One region of the Pseudomonas sp. FA117 genome, then DNA from elsewhere that is predicted to be linked to it. Evidence: predicted binding sites of a transcription regulator. Region 1 holds the regulator's gene; the other holds the start of a gene.

Region 1 (7,617 bases):
ACGAGACCAGCCAGCGCTCGTGGTTCTCATGTTCCTCGGTATGGCGACGACGACGCATGGCTTACTCCATGAAGCCTTGCAGCTTCAGCTCGATCGAGCGCGGGTTCTCGCCTTCGGCGATCGACAGCAGGCCCTCGAGCAGCATCTCGCGATAACGCGACTGGCGCATGACGATGGCCTTGAGCTTGTTGGCCACCGGCAGCAGGATCAGGTTGGCACTGGCCACGCCATAGATGGTGGCGACGAAGGCCACGGCAATGCCGTTGCCCAGTTGCGACGGATCGGCCAGGTTGCCCATCACGTGGATCAGGCCCATCACCGCACCGATGATGCCGATGGTCGGTGCATAGCCGCCCATGCTTTCGAACACCTTGGCGGCCTGGATGTCGCGACTCTCCTGGGTGAGGAAGTCGACCTCGAGGATGCTGCGGATCGACTCCGGCTCGGCACCATCGACCAGCAACTGCAAGCCTTTGCGCGCGTATGGGTCTGGCTCGGCATCGGCCACCCCTTCCAGGCCCAGCAGCCCTTCCTTGCGTGCGGTCAGGCTCCAGTTGACGACGCGATCGATACCGCCCGCCAGGTCTACCCGTGGCGGGAAGATGATCCAGCGCAGGATCTGCAGCGCGCGCTTGAACGCCGACAGCGGCGACTGCAGCAGCGCCGCGGCCAGGGTGCCGCCCAGCACGATAAGCCCGGCCGGGCCGTTGAGCAGCGCACCGACGTGGCCGCCTTCGAGGAAGTTGCCGCCGACGATGGCGACGAACGCCAGGATCAGGCCGATAAGGCTAAGGACATCCATCAGACACAGGCCTCTACCAGGTGCTTGCCGATCTCGTCCAGGCTGTACACCGCATCGGCCAGGTTGGCCTTGACGATGGCCATGGGCATGCCGTAGATCACGCAGCTCGCCTCATCCTGGGCCCACACGGTGCTTCCGCCCTGCTTGAGCAGGCGGGCACCTTCGCGGCCATCGGCGCCCATGCCGGTCAGCACCACCGACAGCACCTTGTCGCCATAGGTCTTGGCCGCCGAGCCAAAGGTGATATCGACGCACGGCTTGTAGTTCAGGCGCTCGTCACCCGGCAGGATCTTCACCGTGCCGCGACCATCGACCATCATCTGCTTGCCACCAGGGGCCAGCAGCGCCAGGCCCGGACGCAGCACATCGCCGTCCTCGGCCTCCTTGACGCTGATCTTGCACAGCTTGTCGAGGCGCTCGGCGAAGGCCTTGGTGAACGCAGCCGGCATGTGCTGGATCAGCACGATGGGCGCCGGGAAGCTGGCGGGCAGTTGCGTCAGGACCCGCTGCAGCGCCACCGGGCCACCGGTGGAGGTGCCGATGGCGACCAGCTTGTAAGGCTTGCGCTTGGGGGCTGGCGAATGGCTGGCTGCGGCACGCACCGGCGCCGCAGCGCGAGCCGGAACAGTGCTGCCCAAGGTGCTGGCCGGAGCATGGCTGGTGCTGGGCGCGGCGCTGGCGACCGGGCTTGGTGCGTGGCTGGCGAAGCTGCTGAAACGGCGATTGCTGCGCGAGATGGTATGGACCTTCTCGCACAGCATCTGCTTGACCTTCTCGGGGTTGCGCGAAATATCCTCGAAGTTCTTCGGCAGGTAATCGACCGCCCCTGCGTCCAGCGCATCGAGGGTTACGCGCGCGCCTTCGTGGGTGAGCGAGGAGAACATCAGGACCGGTGTCGGGCAGCGCTGCATGATGTGGCGCACGGCGGTGATGCCGTCCATCATCGGCATCTCGTAGTCCATGGTGATCACATCGGGCTTGAGCGCCAGCGCCTGGTCGATCGCTTCCTTGCCGTTGGTCGCGGTGCCGACCACCTGGATGGTCGGGTCCGCCGAGAGGATTTCCGAGACGCGGCGGCGGAAGAAACCGGAATCATCCACCACCAGGACCTTGACTGCCATAAACACTCCATTAGGCGGCGCAACCGCCAGGTCGCGCCGCCGAAATCAAATACGCCGGGCGGCGTAACGCTTGAGCATGCTCGGTACGTCGAGGATCAACGCGATACGACCGTCGCCGGTGATGGTCGCGCCGGACATGCCCGGGGTGCCCTGGAGCATCTTGCCCAGCGGCTTGATCACCACCTCTTCCTGGCCCACCAGCTGGTCGACCACGAAGCCGATGCGCTGGGTGCCGACCGACAGGATCACCACGTGCCCTTCGAGCTGCTCCTCGTGCTGCTGGTCCTGGACCAGCCAGCGCTTGAGGTAGAACAGCGGCAGTGCCTTGTCGCGCACGATCACCACTTCCTGGCCGTCGACGACGTTAGTGCGCGACAGGTCCAGGTGGAAGATCTCGTTGACGTTGACCAGCGGGAAGGCGAACGCCTGGTTGCCCAGCATCACCATCAGCGTCGGCATGATTGCCAGCGTCAGTGGCACCTTGATGACGATCTTCGAGCCCTGGCCCTTGGCCGAGAAGATGTTGATCGAGCCGTTGAGCTGGGAAATCTTGGTCTTCACCACGTCCATGCCCACGCCACGGCCGGACACGTCGGAAATCTCGGTCTTGGTCGAGAAGCCCGGGGCGAAGATCAGGTTGTAGCAGTCCGACTCGCTCAGGCGGTCGGCGGCATCCTTGTCCATCAGCCCCTTCTCGACGGCCTTGGCGCGCAGGATGTTGGGATCCATGCCCTTGCCGTCGTCGGAGATCGACAACAGGATGTGGTCACCCTCCTGCTCGGCCGACAACACCACGCGGCCGGTGCGCGACTTGCCGGAAGCCTCGCGCTCCTCGGGGGTCTCGACGCCATGGTCGACCGCGTTGCGCACCAGGTGCACCAACGGATCGGCCAGGGCCTCGACCAGGTTCTTGTCCAGGTCGGTCTCTTCGCCGACCAGCTCCAGGTTGATCTCTTTCTTGAGCTGGCGGGCCAGGTCGCGAACCAGGCGCGGGAAGCGGCCGAAGACTTTCTTGATCGGCTGCATGCGGGTCTTCATCACCGCGGTCTGCAGGTCGGCGGTGACCACGTCGAGGTTGGACACGGCCTTGGACATGGCCTCGTCGCCGCTGTTCAGGCCCAGGCGCACCAGGCGGTTACGCACCAGCACCAGCTCGCCGACCATGTTCATGATTTCATCCAGGCGCGCGGTGTCGACCCGCACCGTGGTTTCCGCCTCGCTGGCGCCGTGCTTGTCGGCAGCCGGAGCTGCAGCGCGCGCCGGGGCCGGAGCTGCGGCCGGCTTGGCGGCCGCAGCGGGAGCAGTCGCCGGCTTGGCGACCGGTTTGCTTTCAACCTTGGCAGCAGGAGCGGCAGCCACGGCAACGGCAGGCGCCTCAGCAGCGACGGCATCGCCACTGAACTTGCCCTTGCCGTGCAGTTGATCGAGCAGCGCTTCGAATTCGTTGTCGGTGATGTGGTCGCCGGCAGGTTCGGCCATCGGCGCACTCGCCGCCACTTCGGTGCCTGGCAGTGCATCGGCGGCGAAGGTGCCCTTGCCGTGCAACTGGTCGAGCAATGCTTCGAACTCGGCGTCGGTGATCTCGTCACTGGCAGGCGCTGTAACGGCAGCCTCAGGCTCGCTCGCAGCAACTTCCGGCGAGAACTGGCCCTTGCCGTGCAACTGGTCGAGCAGCGATTCGAACTCGGCGTCGGTGATCTCGTCGGCAGCGCCGGAAACGGCCTGGCCCTGCGACTGCTCGGCCGCCTCGGCCTGGGCCTTGACCGCGTCGAGGGAGTCGAGCAGTTGTTCGAACTCGGTGTCGGTGATGTCCGGCTCGGCAGCGGGCGCTTCGACGGCGACGGGCGCTGCGGCAACCGGTGCCATGGCGTCGGCGCTGGCAGGCTCGGCCAGGCGCGACAGCGCGGCCAGCAGTTCAGGCGTGGCCGGGGTGATGTCGCTGCGCTCGCGGACCTGGCCGAACATGCTGTTCACCGTGTCCAGCGCTTCGAGCACCACATCCATCAGTTCGGCATCGACCCGGCGCTCTCCCTTGCGCAGGATGTCGAAGACGTTCTCGGCAATGTGGCAGCACTCCACCAGCTCATTGAGCTGAAGGAAGCCGGCGCCCCCTTTTACAGTGTGAAAACCGCGAAAGATCGCATTGAGCAAGTCCGCATCATCGGGCCGGCTTTCCAGCTCGACCAGTTGCTCGGACAGTTGCTCGAGGATTTCGCCGGCTTCTACCAGGAAATCCTGAAGGATTTCTTCATCGGCGCCGAAGCTCATTAAACGTGCTCCCTAAAAACCCAGGCTGGACAGCAGATCGTCGACATCGTCCTGACCGGACACGACGTCTTCACGCTTATCGGCATGAATCTGCGGACCTTCACCCCGAGTTGGATGTTTTTCTTCATCTTTTTCAGCGCGCAATTGATCGTGGTCATGTTCGATGCCGGCAAAGCGGTCGACTTGACTGGCCATCAGCACGAGCTTGAGCAGATTGCTTTCGACTTCGGTGACCAGCGCGGTCACCCGCTTGATCACCTGCCCGGTCAGGTCCTGATAGTCCTGAGCCAGGAGAATATCGTTGAGGTGGCCGGCGACCTTGCGGTTGCCCTCGGCACTTTGCGTCAGGAAACTGTCGACGCGCTTGACCAGCTCGCGGAACTCCGGCGCCGCCACTTCGCGGCGCATGAAGCGCTGCCAGTCGGCAGACAGGCCCTGCGCCTCTGTCGCCAGGTCGTTGAGCACCGGCGTGCTCTGCTCCACCAGGTCCATGGTGCGGTTGGCCGCGTTCTCGGTCAGCCGCACCACGTAGGACAGCCGTTCGGTGGCGTCGGTGATCTGCGACACTTCCTCGGCCTGCGGCATGCGCGGGTCGATCTGGAAGCTGACGATGGCGCTGTGCAACTCGCGGGTCAGCTTGCCGACTTCCTGGTACAGGCCGCGGTCACGGGTCTGGTTGAGCTGGTGGATCAGCTGCACCGCCTCGCCGAACTGGCCGCGCTCAAGGCTCTGCACCAGCTGTTCGGCGTGCTTCTTCAGGGTCGACTCGAACTCCCCCAGAGAATCGTTTCTTGATTCCATAGCGCCCCCAGACATGCTTCAGCCGTTGACGCGTTCGAAGATCTTCTCGATCTTTTCTTTGAGCACCTGCGCGGTGAATGGCTTGACCACGTAGCCGTTGACGCCGGCCTGGGCCGCTTCGATGATCTGGTCGCGCTTGGCCTCGGCAGTCACCATCAGCACCGGCATGCCTTTGAGGCGATCATGGGCACGTACCTTGCGCAGCAGGTCGATGCCGGACATGCCCGGCATGTTCCAGTCGGTCACCAGGAAGTCGTAGTGGCCGCTTTCGAGCATCGGCAGCGCGGTGGTGCCGTCGTCGGCTTCGTCGGTGTTGGTGAAGCCCAGATCACGCAACAGGTTCTTGATGATCCGCCGCATCGTCGAGAAGTCGTCAACGATGAGGATTTTCATATCTTTGTTCAATTAGACCTCCAAGCAGTCTTAAACGCGCTCGTCTCACAAGCGCGCGCTCAATCAATTCGGCATCACTTACAACGACTGCATCGAACCCGGGTTCAACGTGCCCGCCATTCGCCCAGGCGGCTGCGCAGACGCGCCGCGCACTGGCTGTGCAACTGGCTGACACGCGATTCGCTGACCCCCAGCACTTCCCCGATTTCCTTGAGGTTCAACTCTTCGTCGTAGTACAGCGCCAGGACCAGGCGCTCGCGCTCCGGCAGGTTGGCGATCGCATCGGTCAGCGCAGCCTGGAAGCGTTCGTCTTCCAGATCACGCGACGGCTCGACCTGGCCACTGGCACCGTCCTCGTGCAACCCTTCGTGCTCGCCGTCCTGCAGCAGGTCGTCGAAACTGAACAGGCGGCTGCCCAAGGTATCGTTCAGGATCCCGTAATAATCATCGAGACCCAATTGGAGTTCGGCAGCAACCTCGTGATCTTTAGCGTCACGACCGGTTCTTGCTTCGACGGCGCGAATTGCGTCACTGACCATGCGCGTGTTGCGGTGCACCGAACGGGGTGCCCAATCGCCCTTGCGCACCTCGTCGAGCATGGCGCCACGGATGCGGATGCCGGCGTAGGTTTCGAAACTGGCGCCTTTGCTGGCATCGTACTTGTTGGCCACTTCCAGCAGGCCGATCATGCCCGCCTGGATCAGGTCCTCGACCTGCACGTTGGCCGGCAGGCGCGCCAGCAAGTGGTAGGCGATGCGCTTGACCAGCGGTGCATAGCGCTCGACCAGCTCGTACTGGGCGTCCTTGGACGCCTTGCTGTACATCTTGAACCCGCTCGCATTCATAGCACCGGCCCCGCACTGGTGGGATGAACCAGGCGCTCGACGAAGAACTCCAGGTGCCCGCGCGGGTTGGCCGGCAGCGGCCAGCTGTCGACCTTCTGCGCGATGGCCTTGAAGGCCAGGGCGCACTTGGAGCGCGGGAACGCTTCGTAGACAGCGCGCTGCTTCTGCACCGCCTTGCGCACGCATTCGTCATACGGCACGGCGCCGACATACTGCAGCGCGACGTCGAGGAAGCGGTCGGTGACCTTGGTCAGCTTGGCGAACAGGTTGCGCCCTTCCTGCGGGCTTTGCGCCATGTTGGCCAGGACGCGGAAACGGTTCATGCCGTAGTCGCGGTTGAGCAGCTTGATCAGGGCGTAGGCATCGGTGATCGAGGTGGGTTCGTCGCACACCACCAGCAGCACTTCCTGCGCGGCGCGAACGAAACTGACCACCGAGTCACCGATGCCCGCAGCGGTGTCGATCACCAGCACATCGAGGTTGTCGCCGATCTCGCTGAAGGCCTGGATCAGCCCGGCGTGCTGGGCCGGCGCCAGGTGCACCATGCTCTGCGTGCCCGAGGCGGCCGGCACGATGCGCACACCGCCAGGGCCCTGCAGCAGCACATCGCGCAGCTCGCAACGGCCTTCGATGACGTCGGCCAGGGTGCGCTTGGGGGTCAGGCCCAGCAGGACGTCGACGTTGGCCAGACCCAGGTCGGCGTCCAGCAGCATGACCCGGCGGCCGAGTTCGGCCAGCGCCAGGGACAGATTCACTGAAACGTTGGTCTTGCCGACGCCACCTTTGCCACCGGTGACGGCGATCACCTGTACGGGATGCATGCTACCCATGTCTGTTCTTTACCTTGTCTCGCGTGGGACGTGCCCACTTGACGGATCGCTGCCGACCCCCTGCGCCGTTCATCTTCAACCCGCGCGCTTATCGGGATTGTGGTAGAGATCAGCGAACATGTCGGCCATGGCCTCTTCGCTGGGCTCCTCCTGCAACTGCACGCTGACCGCGCGGCTCACCAACTGGTGCTTGCGCGGCAACTGCAGGTCGTCAGGAATGCGCGGACCATCGGTGAGATAGGCCACGGGCAGTTCGTGACTGATGGCCAGGCTCAGCACTTCGCCGAGGCTGCCCGTTTCATCGAGCTTGGTCAGGATGCAACCGGCCAGGCCGCAGCGCTTGTAGCTGTGGTAGGCGGCGGTCAGCACCTGCTTCTGGCTGGTGGTGGCCAGTACCAGGTAGTTCTTGGCGGCGATGCCGCGGCTGGCGAGCGACTCCAGCTGCATGCGCAGTGCCGGATCGCTGGCCTGCAGGCCGGCGGTATCGATCAGCACCACGCGCTTGCGCAGCAGCGGCTCCAGGGCCTGGGCCAGCGACTGGCCGGGGTCGACGTAGG
Region 2 (7,617 bases), 1.0 Mb from region 1:
ACGCTTGAGCCTTAAATGAGTGCTCGACAAAAACAACACCAAGGAAGTGTCATGCGTATCGTCATGTTCCAGTCCCTGGCCCTCGGGGCCGCGATCCTGAGCTGTTCCTCCGCCTACGCCGTGACGCTCGAGGGTGGCGCGGTGGCCGCACCCGATCAATATGGCGCACAGGTTGCCGCCGATATTCTCAAGAAGGGCGGAAACGCGGTGGATGCTGCGGTTGCCACCGCCTTCACCCTGGCCGTCACCTATCCGGAAGCGGGCAACATCGGCGGCGGCGGCTTCATGACCCTGTTCGTCGACGGCAAGCCCTACTTCCTCGACTACCGTGAGGTCGCGCCCAAGGCCGCCACGCGCAACATGTACCTGAACGACAAGGGCGAGGTGATCGAGAACCTCAGCCTGGTCGGCGTACGCGCCGCTGGCGTACCGGGTACGGTGATGGGGCTGTGGGAGGCGCATCAGAAGTTCGGCAAGCTGAAGTGGAGCGAGCTGCTGACGCCGGCCATCGGCTATGCGCAGAACGGCTTCAAGATTGCCCAGAAGCAGTACCAGTACCGCGACGATGCCCAAGGTCTGTTCAAGACCGCCACCAATTTCAACGACTACTTCGGCAACATGAAGGTCGGCGAGCTGTTCAAGCAGCCCGAGCTGGCCCAGACCCTGGAGCGCATCGCCGACAAGGGCGTCAGCGAGTTCTACCAGGGCAAGACCGCGGATCTGCTGGTGGCACAGATGCAGGCCGACAAGGGCCTGATCACCAAGGAAGACCTCAAGGACTACAAGGCCGTATGGCGCGACCCGATCGCCATCGACTGGCGCGGCAACGTGGTCTACACCGCGCCGCCGCCCAGCTCGGGCGGTGTGGCCCTGGCCCAGCTGCTGGGTATCAAGGAAGACCGCGCAGCCGACTTCAAGGGTGTCGAGCACAACTCGGCCAAGTACATTCACTTGCTGGCCGAGATCGAGAAGCGCGTGTTCGCCGACCGCGCCGATTACCTGGGTGATCCGGCCTTCACCAAGGTGCCGGTCAAGGAGCTGGTGGCCAAGGACTACCTGGCCAAGCGCGCCGCGCAGGTCAACCCCAACGCAATCTCCGACACCGACAAGGTCAAGCCGGGCCTGGAGCCGCACCAGACCACGCACTTCTCCATCGTCGACAAGCAGGGTAACGCGGTGAGCAACACCTACACCCTCAACCTCGACTACGGCAGCGGTGTGGTGGTCAAGGGCGCAGGCTTCCTGCTCAACGACGAGATGGACGACTTCAGCGCCAAGCCGGGTGCGGCCAACGTCTTTGGTGTGGTCGGCGGCGATGCCAATGCCATCGAACCGGGCAAGCGCATGCTGTCTTCGATGAGCCCGAGCCTGATCACGCGCGACGGCAAGCTGACCCTGGTGGTCGGCACCCCGGGCGGTTCGCGGATCTTCACCTCGATCTTCCAGGTGATGAACAACCTGTACGACTACGGCATGCCGCTGGAAAAAGCCGTGGCCGCGCAACGTGTGCACCACCAGTTGCTGCCCAAGGACACCATTTATTTCGACAGCTATGCGCCGCTGAAAGGGCAGGTGGCGGACGACCTGAAGAAAATGGGCTACGTGCTCGAAGACCAAGGCTGGGAGATGGGTGACATCCAGGCGATCCGCGTGACCGGCGACAAGCTCGAGACCGCATCCGATCCACGTGGGCGTGGAGTAGGGATGATCGTCAAGTAATACCGGTCACCGCCATTGCCGGGTAGACCACAGGTTCCTCACCGAGCTCAAGGGCAGTGAGGAATCCTGTGGTTGCGGCGCTTCGGCACGTCGATTGCCCCGCGAATGCCGATGCCAGCCCCGAGCCGCCTGGCTTCAGACGCGGAAGTGACTGACCATCGTCTGCAACTGCCCGCCCAACCGCGCCAGTTCCACGCTGGACGCCGCCGTCTCTTCACTGGCCGCCGCCGTCTGTTGCGAAACATCACGCACATTCACGATGCTGCGCCCGATCTCGTCGGCCACGGCACTCTGCTGCTCGGCTGCCGCGGCAATCTGCTGGTTCATCGCCTGGATCCCTGACACGGTCCGGGTGATGCTGGCCAGCGAAGCACCGGCCTTGCGCGCCAGTTCCACGCTGCTGTCGGTCAGCCCGCTGCTGCCCTGCATCGCGCTGGCCACCCGCTGGGTACCGCCCTGCAGGCTGGCGACCAGTTCCTCGATCTCTTCGGTGGACTTCTGCGTGCGCTGGGCCAGGCCGCGCACCTCGTCGGCGACCACCGCGAAGCCACGCCCGGCCTCACCGGCGCGGGCGGCCTCGATGGCGGCATTGAGCGCCAGCAGGTTGGTCTGCTGGGCGACCGACTTGATCACGTCCATGACGCTGCCGATCTTCTGGCTCTCCTGCTGCAACAGGTGCATCGCCTCGGTCGAGTGCTGGACCTCGGCAGCCAGGCGCTCGATCTGGCCGATGGCCTCGTTCACCACCTTGTCGCCTGCACGGGCTTGAGCGTCGGCCTGGGTCGCGGCCTGCGAAGCCTGCTCGGCATTGCGCGCGACCTCCTGCACGGTCGCCGTCATCTCGTGCATGGCGGTGGCCACCTGGTCGGTCTCGAGCTTCTGATGATTGACCCCGGCGCTGGTCTGCTCGGTGACTGCCGACAGCTCCTCGGCCGCGCTGGCGATCTGTGTGACCCCGTCGCGGATGCCGCCGATCAGCCCGCGCAGCGTGCCAGCCATGCCGACGATGCCTTGCTGCAGCATGCCCAGCTCGTCTCGCCGGCTGACCTGCAGGCGTTCGCTCAGGTCGCCCTCGGCGATCTTCTTCACCGCTTCCAGCGTTTGCTGCAACGGACGGGTGATCTGGCGGGTGATGAGCATCGCGGCCAGCAGGCCGAACAGCAGTGCCAGCAGGGCCACGCCCAGTTGCAGGTTGCGGGCCTGGGCGGCGTCGCTGTCGCGACCGCCAAGCTCGATCTTGTACAGCTCGTCGCTGCGCTGGGTGATCTGCGCCTGTTCCTCGATCATCTCCTGGCGCGCGCTGGCGATTGCCGCCCGCGCATCGCGCACCGGCTGCTGGGCATCGGGCTGGGTGGCGAGGGTGCGGTAGCCCTGGCGCATCTTGTCCAGCGAAGCGCGGTACTGATCGATGTAGGTGGCTTGCTCGCGCAGCAGTTGCAGGCTCTGCGGGTGCTCGAAACTGGCCAGCAGTTCCTGTTTGTACTGGTTGAAGGTGTCGAGCCGCGCCAGCACGGTGGTCGCGGCGCTTTCGTCGCCGTCGGCGAGCATGTATTGCAGGCGCGCCACGCGCAGGTTGTTCAGGTGGGTGTTGAACTGGGTGATCTGGGCCATCGAGTTGCTGCGGGCAACGAGGTTTTCGAGGCTGTTCCAGCCGGTCAGGGCCAGGGCGGTGGTGAGTAGAAGGACCAGGCCGAAGCCCAGCATCAGTTTGAGTTTGACGCTGATATTGGCAAACCAGTTGCTCATGGAGGTTCCCCGGGAAAGCGCCTGCTCGCGGAATTCGCGTCATTCGGCAGCTGTTTTTGTGATGGGCCCTCCATTGCCGCAGAAGAGATATCGGCAATGTCTGCGGGAGCTGAAACGCCGTTCAGCAGATTTCCGGGGAGAGGATCGGGGCCGCGACGCGGCCCCGGAAGGGTCGTGGTCAGACGCGGAAATGGCTGACCAGGGTTTGCAGTTGTCCACCCAGGCGGGCCAGTTCGACGCTGGAGGCTGCAGTTTCGTCGCTCGCCGCCGCGGTCTGCTCGGACACGTCCCGCACGTTGAGGATGCTGCGGCTGATCTCTTCGGCCACGGCGCTCTGCTGCTCGGCCGCAGCGGCGATCTGCTGGTTCATCGACTGGATGCCGGACACAGTACTGGTGATGTTCTCCAGCGAGACGCCGGCCTTGCGCGCCAGCTCCACGCTGCTGTCGGTCAGGGTGCGGCTGCCGAGCATGGCGCTGGCCACCTGCTGGGTGCCGTTCTGCAGGCTGGCGACCAGTTCCTCGATCTCTTCGGTGGATTTCTGCGTGCGCTGGGCCAGGCCGCGCACCTCGTCGGCGACCACCGCGAAACCGCGCCCGGCCTCACCGGCACGCGCCGCTTCGATGGCCGCGTTGAGCGCCAGCAGGTTGGTCTGTTCGGCCACCGACTTGATCACGTCCATGACGCTGCCGATCTTCTGGCTTTCCTGTTGCAGCAGGTTCATCGCTTCGGTCGAACGGTGCACCTCGGCGGCCAGGCGCTCGATCTGGCTGATCGCCTCGCCCACCACCTTGTCGCCGGCGCGCGCTTCGTCGTCAGCGTTGGTGGCGGCGTGCGAGGCCTGCTCGGCGTTGCGCGCGACCTCCTGCACGGTGGCGGCCATCTCGTGCATGGCGGTGGCCACCTGGTCGGTTTCGACTTTCTGGCTGTTGGCCCCGGCGCTGGTCTGCTCGGTCACCGCCGACAGTTCTTCGGCGGCGCTGGCGATCTGGGTGACACCATCGCGGATGCCGCTGATCAGGTCGCGCAGGGTCGTGCCCATGCGCGCGATGCCTTGCTGCAGCACGCCCAGTTCGTCGCGACGGGTCACCTGCAGGTTCTGCGTCAGGTCGCCGCTGGCGATGCGCTCCACCACCTGCAGGGTCTCGCGCAGCGGGCGGGTGATCTGGCGGGTGATGATCAGGGCGGCCAGCACACCGAAGACCAGCGCCAGCAGGGTGGCGCCGATCTGCAGGCTGCGCGCCTGGGCGCTCTCGACGTCGCGGCGTTCGAGCTGGATCTTGTACAACTCGTCGCTGAGCTTGACGATGTCGGTGCCCTGCACGGTCATTTCCTGACGGGCCACGGCAATCTGCGCGGTCGAGTCGCGCAGTTGGCGGATCGAGTCGCCATAGGCGCGCACGGCGCCTTCGAACTGCTGGATGTTGCCTGCGTCGCTGGTCAACGCGCCCTTGAGACCGTCGATCTCGCCCAGGGTCAGATCCAGCTGGCGCAGCACGGCCTGTTCGGCACTGTCGCTGGGCGCCGCAACGTAGCTGCGCACGTCCAGGCGCAGTTGGGTGAGCTGCTGGCGCGCCTTGCTGATCACCAGGTACTGCTGCAGGCGAGCGGCATCGCTTTCATCGCGGGCCAGCACATCCTTGCTGATCGTCTCGATCATCTGGATGGCCTTGGCTGCGTTCTGGTCGAGGGTCGCACGGGCGCTGAGGGTGACCTTGTAGCCCGCCCGCATCTTGTCGAGCGAGACGCGGTAATCGGCAATGATCTTGCCCAGCTCGCGCAGCAGCTTGAGGTTCTCGGGGCTCTTGAAGGTGTTTTCCAGGTGCTGCTGCTGGGCGCTGAAGGTTTCCAGCTTGGCCAGGGTGTTGGCCGCCGCGGCGTCGTCGCCGTTGGCGATCATGTATTGCAGGCGCGCCACCCGCAGGTTGGTCAGGTCGATGTTCAGCCGGGTGATGTCGCTCATCCAGTTGCTGCGGTTGATGAGGCTGCCCAGGCTGGTCCAGCTGGCCAGGGCCAGCAGGCCGGTCAATACCAGGACCAGGCCGAAGCCCAGCCCGAGCTTGAGGTTTACGCTCTTGTCGGCAAACCATCTGTTCATGCACGCTCTCCAGAAAAAGTGTCTCGCAAAATCTCACGTCGCTGGGCGTTGTTCTTGTAGGGGCCAGCTGATGGGTCCATGGGGTTATCGGCCGAATCGGCTGTCGCTGAAACGTTTTTCAGCAGAAAAATGACCCATTGGTCGTATTGCGTTCCGGAAAGGCTCTGCAACGCCCGTTTCGACGGGCGTTACAGGTTGCGTGCGCTGAAGGTGTCGCAGCGGTTCAGGTCGCCGCTGGAGAAGCCGGTCTTGAACCAGCGCACGCGCTGGGCCGAGGTGCCGTGGGTGAACGAGTCGGGCACCACGCGGCCCTGGCCCTGCTGCTGGAGGCGGTCGTCACCGATGGCATTGGCCGCGTTCAACGCCTCTTCGACATCGCCGGGCTCCAGCCAGTTGAGGCGCTTCTGCGCCTGGTACGCCCAGACGCCCGCCAGGCAGTCGGCCTGCAGTTCCTGGCGCACCAGCAAACCGTTGTCGCCTTCCAGGCGCTGGCCGCTGCGGCGTGCGGCATCGACCTTGGCCGACACCCCGAGCAGGGTCTGCACGTGATGGCCGATCTCGTGGGCGATCACGTAGGCCTGGGCGAAGTCGCCGGCGGCGGCGAAGCGGGTTTCCATCTCGCGGAAGAACGACATGTCCAGGTACACCCGCTGATCGCCGGGGCAGTAGAAGGGGCCGACCGCCGAGGAGGCGAAGCCGCAGGCCGAGTTGACCTGGCCGCTGAACAGCACCAGCTTCGGATCGCGGTACTGCTTGCCGGCCTGGGCGAACAGGGCTTTCCAGGTGTCTTCGGTGTCGCCGAGGATCGAGGCAACGAACTCGGCCTGCTCGTCGTTGGCCGGCGGCGCCTTGCCACCGGCGCCGCTGGGGGCGGTCTGTTGCTGCTCCATCTGGCCGGCGAGCTGGCCGAGGATCTGCAACGGGTCCTGGCCGGTGAGCCAGCCGATGCCGACGATCAGCAGCACGGCGCCAAGGCCCAGGCCCTTGCCGCCACCAAAGCGCATTCCGCCGCCGCCACCTTCGCCGCGGGCATCGACCACGTTGTCGCTGCGTCGGCCTTTTCGCCAGTCCATAGAAGTTCTCCGCTGTGAGGGGTAGTGCTGGGCTGTGGGAATGCACGATGGCTTTCGCAGGTAGCCCGTTCCTGTGCCAGGCACCGCAGTCCATGCAGGATAGTCCAGCGCTTGAGAGAGGGTGATGTGGCGAAAAGTTGCATAACCATATGGTTATGTGTGGGCGTGGTGTTTTCAGTATCCAGCGTGCGCGAGCTGCCGGAAACTGCAAGTCCGCCTGCCACGCACAGGCGACTCGAACAATTCCAAGAGAGGAAAACGGCCATGCCCGCCCAGGACACCAGCCGCTTCGTGATCCGTGATCGCAACTGGCATCCCAAAGCCTTCACGCCTGACTACAAGACATCCATCGCCCGCTCACCTCGCCAGGCGCTGGTGAGCATCCCGCAGTCGGTCAGCGAAAGCACCGGCCCGGACTTTTCCCACCTGCGCTTCGGTGAACACGACCATGACCTGCTGCTGAACTTCAACAACGGTGGGCTGCCGATCGGCGAACGCATCATCGTTGCCGGCCGCGTGCTCGACCAGTACGGCAAACCGGTCGCCAACACCTTGGTGGAGATGTGGCAGGCCAATGCCGGTGGTCGCTACCGGCACAAGAACGACCGCTACCTGGCCCCGCTCGATCCGAACTTCGGTGGCGTCGGCCGCTGCCTCACCGACCGTGACGGCTACTACAGCTTCCGCACCATCAAGCCTGGGCCCTATCCGTGGCGCAACGGCCCCAACGACTGGCGTCCGGCGCATATCCACTTCTCGGTCAGCGGCCCGTCGATCGCCACCAGGCTGATCACCCAACTGTACTTCGAGGGCGACCCATTGATTCCGATGTGTCCGATCGTCAAGTCGATCGCCAACCCCGAGGCGGTCCAGCGCCTGATCGCACGGCTGGACATGAACCACGCCAACCCGATGGACTGCCTGGCCTACCGCTTCGACATCGTGCTGCGCGGGCAGCGCCAGACCCACTTCGAAAACCGC

What was found. Region 1 encodes FliA, which starts transcription of late flagellar genes. Its sites were predicted from a motif close to CTAAAGTTTNNNNNNNNNNNGCCGNTAA; they were not measured.
Region 2: the regulator FliA is predicted to act here: its motif matches at 5,648-5,675, upstream of AC1TXO_RS23245 (methyl-accepting chemotaxis protein).

What each region holds. Positions count from the first base shown of each region.
Region 1 covers NZ_CM170675.1:4,038,194-4,045,810, forward strand. The annotation lists gene motD (flagellar motor protein MotD) at 1-58, opposite strand, end outside; gene AC1TXO_RS18685 (flagellar motor protein) at 62-802, opposite strand; gene AC1TXO_RS18690 (protein-glutamate methylesterase/protein-glutamine glutaminase) at 802-1,923, opposite strand; gene AC1TXO_RS18695 (chemotaxis protein CheA) at 1,969-4,191, opposite strand; gene AC1TXO_RS18700 (protein phosphatase CheZ) at 4,204-4,992, opposite strand; gene AC1TXO_RS18705 (chemotaxis response regulator CheY) at 5,011-5,385, opposite strand; gene fliA (RNA polymerase sigma factor FliA) at 5,490-6,230, opposite strand; gene fleN (flagellar synthesis regulator FleN) at 6,227-7,060, opposite strand; gene flhF (flagellar biosynthesis GTPase FlhF) at 7,136-7,617, opposite strand, start outside.
Region 2 covers NZ_CM170675.1:5,042,684-5,050,300, reverse strand. The annotation lists gene ggt (gamma-glutamyltransferase) at 52-1,719, shown strand; gene AC1TXO_RS23250 (methyl-accepting chemotaxis protein) at 1,855-3,465, opposite strand; gene AC1TXO_RS23245 (methyl-accepting chemotaxis protein) at 3,644-5,563, opposite strand; gene ypfJ (KPN_02809 family neutral zinc metallopeptidase) at 5,752-6,636, opposite strand; gene pcaH (protocatechuate 3,4-dioxygenase subunit beta) at 6,901-7,617, shown strand, end outside.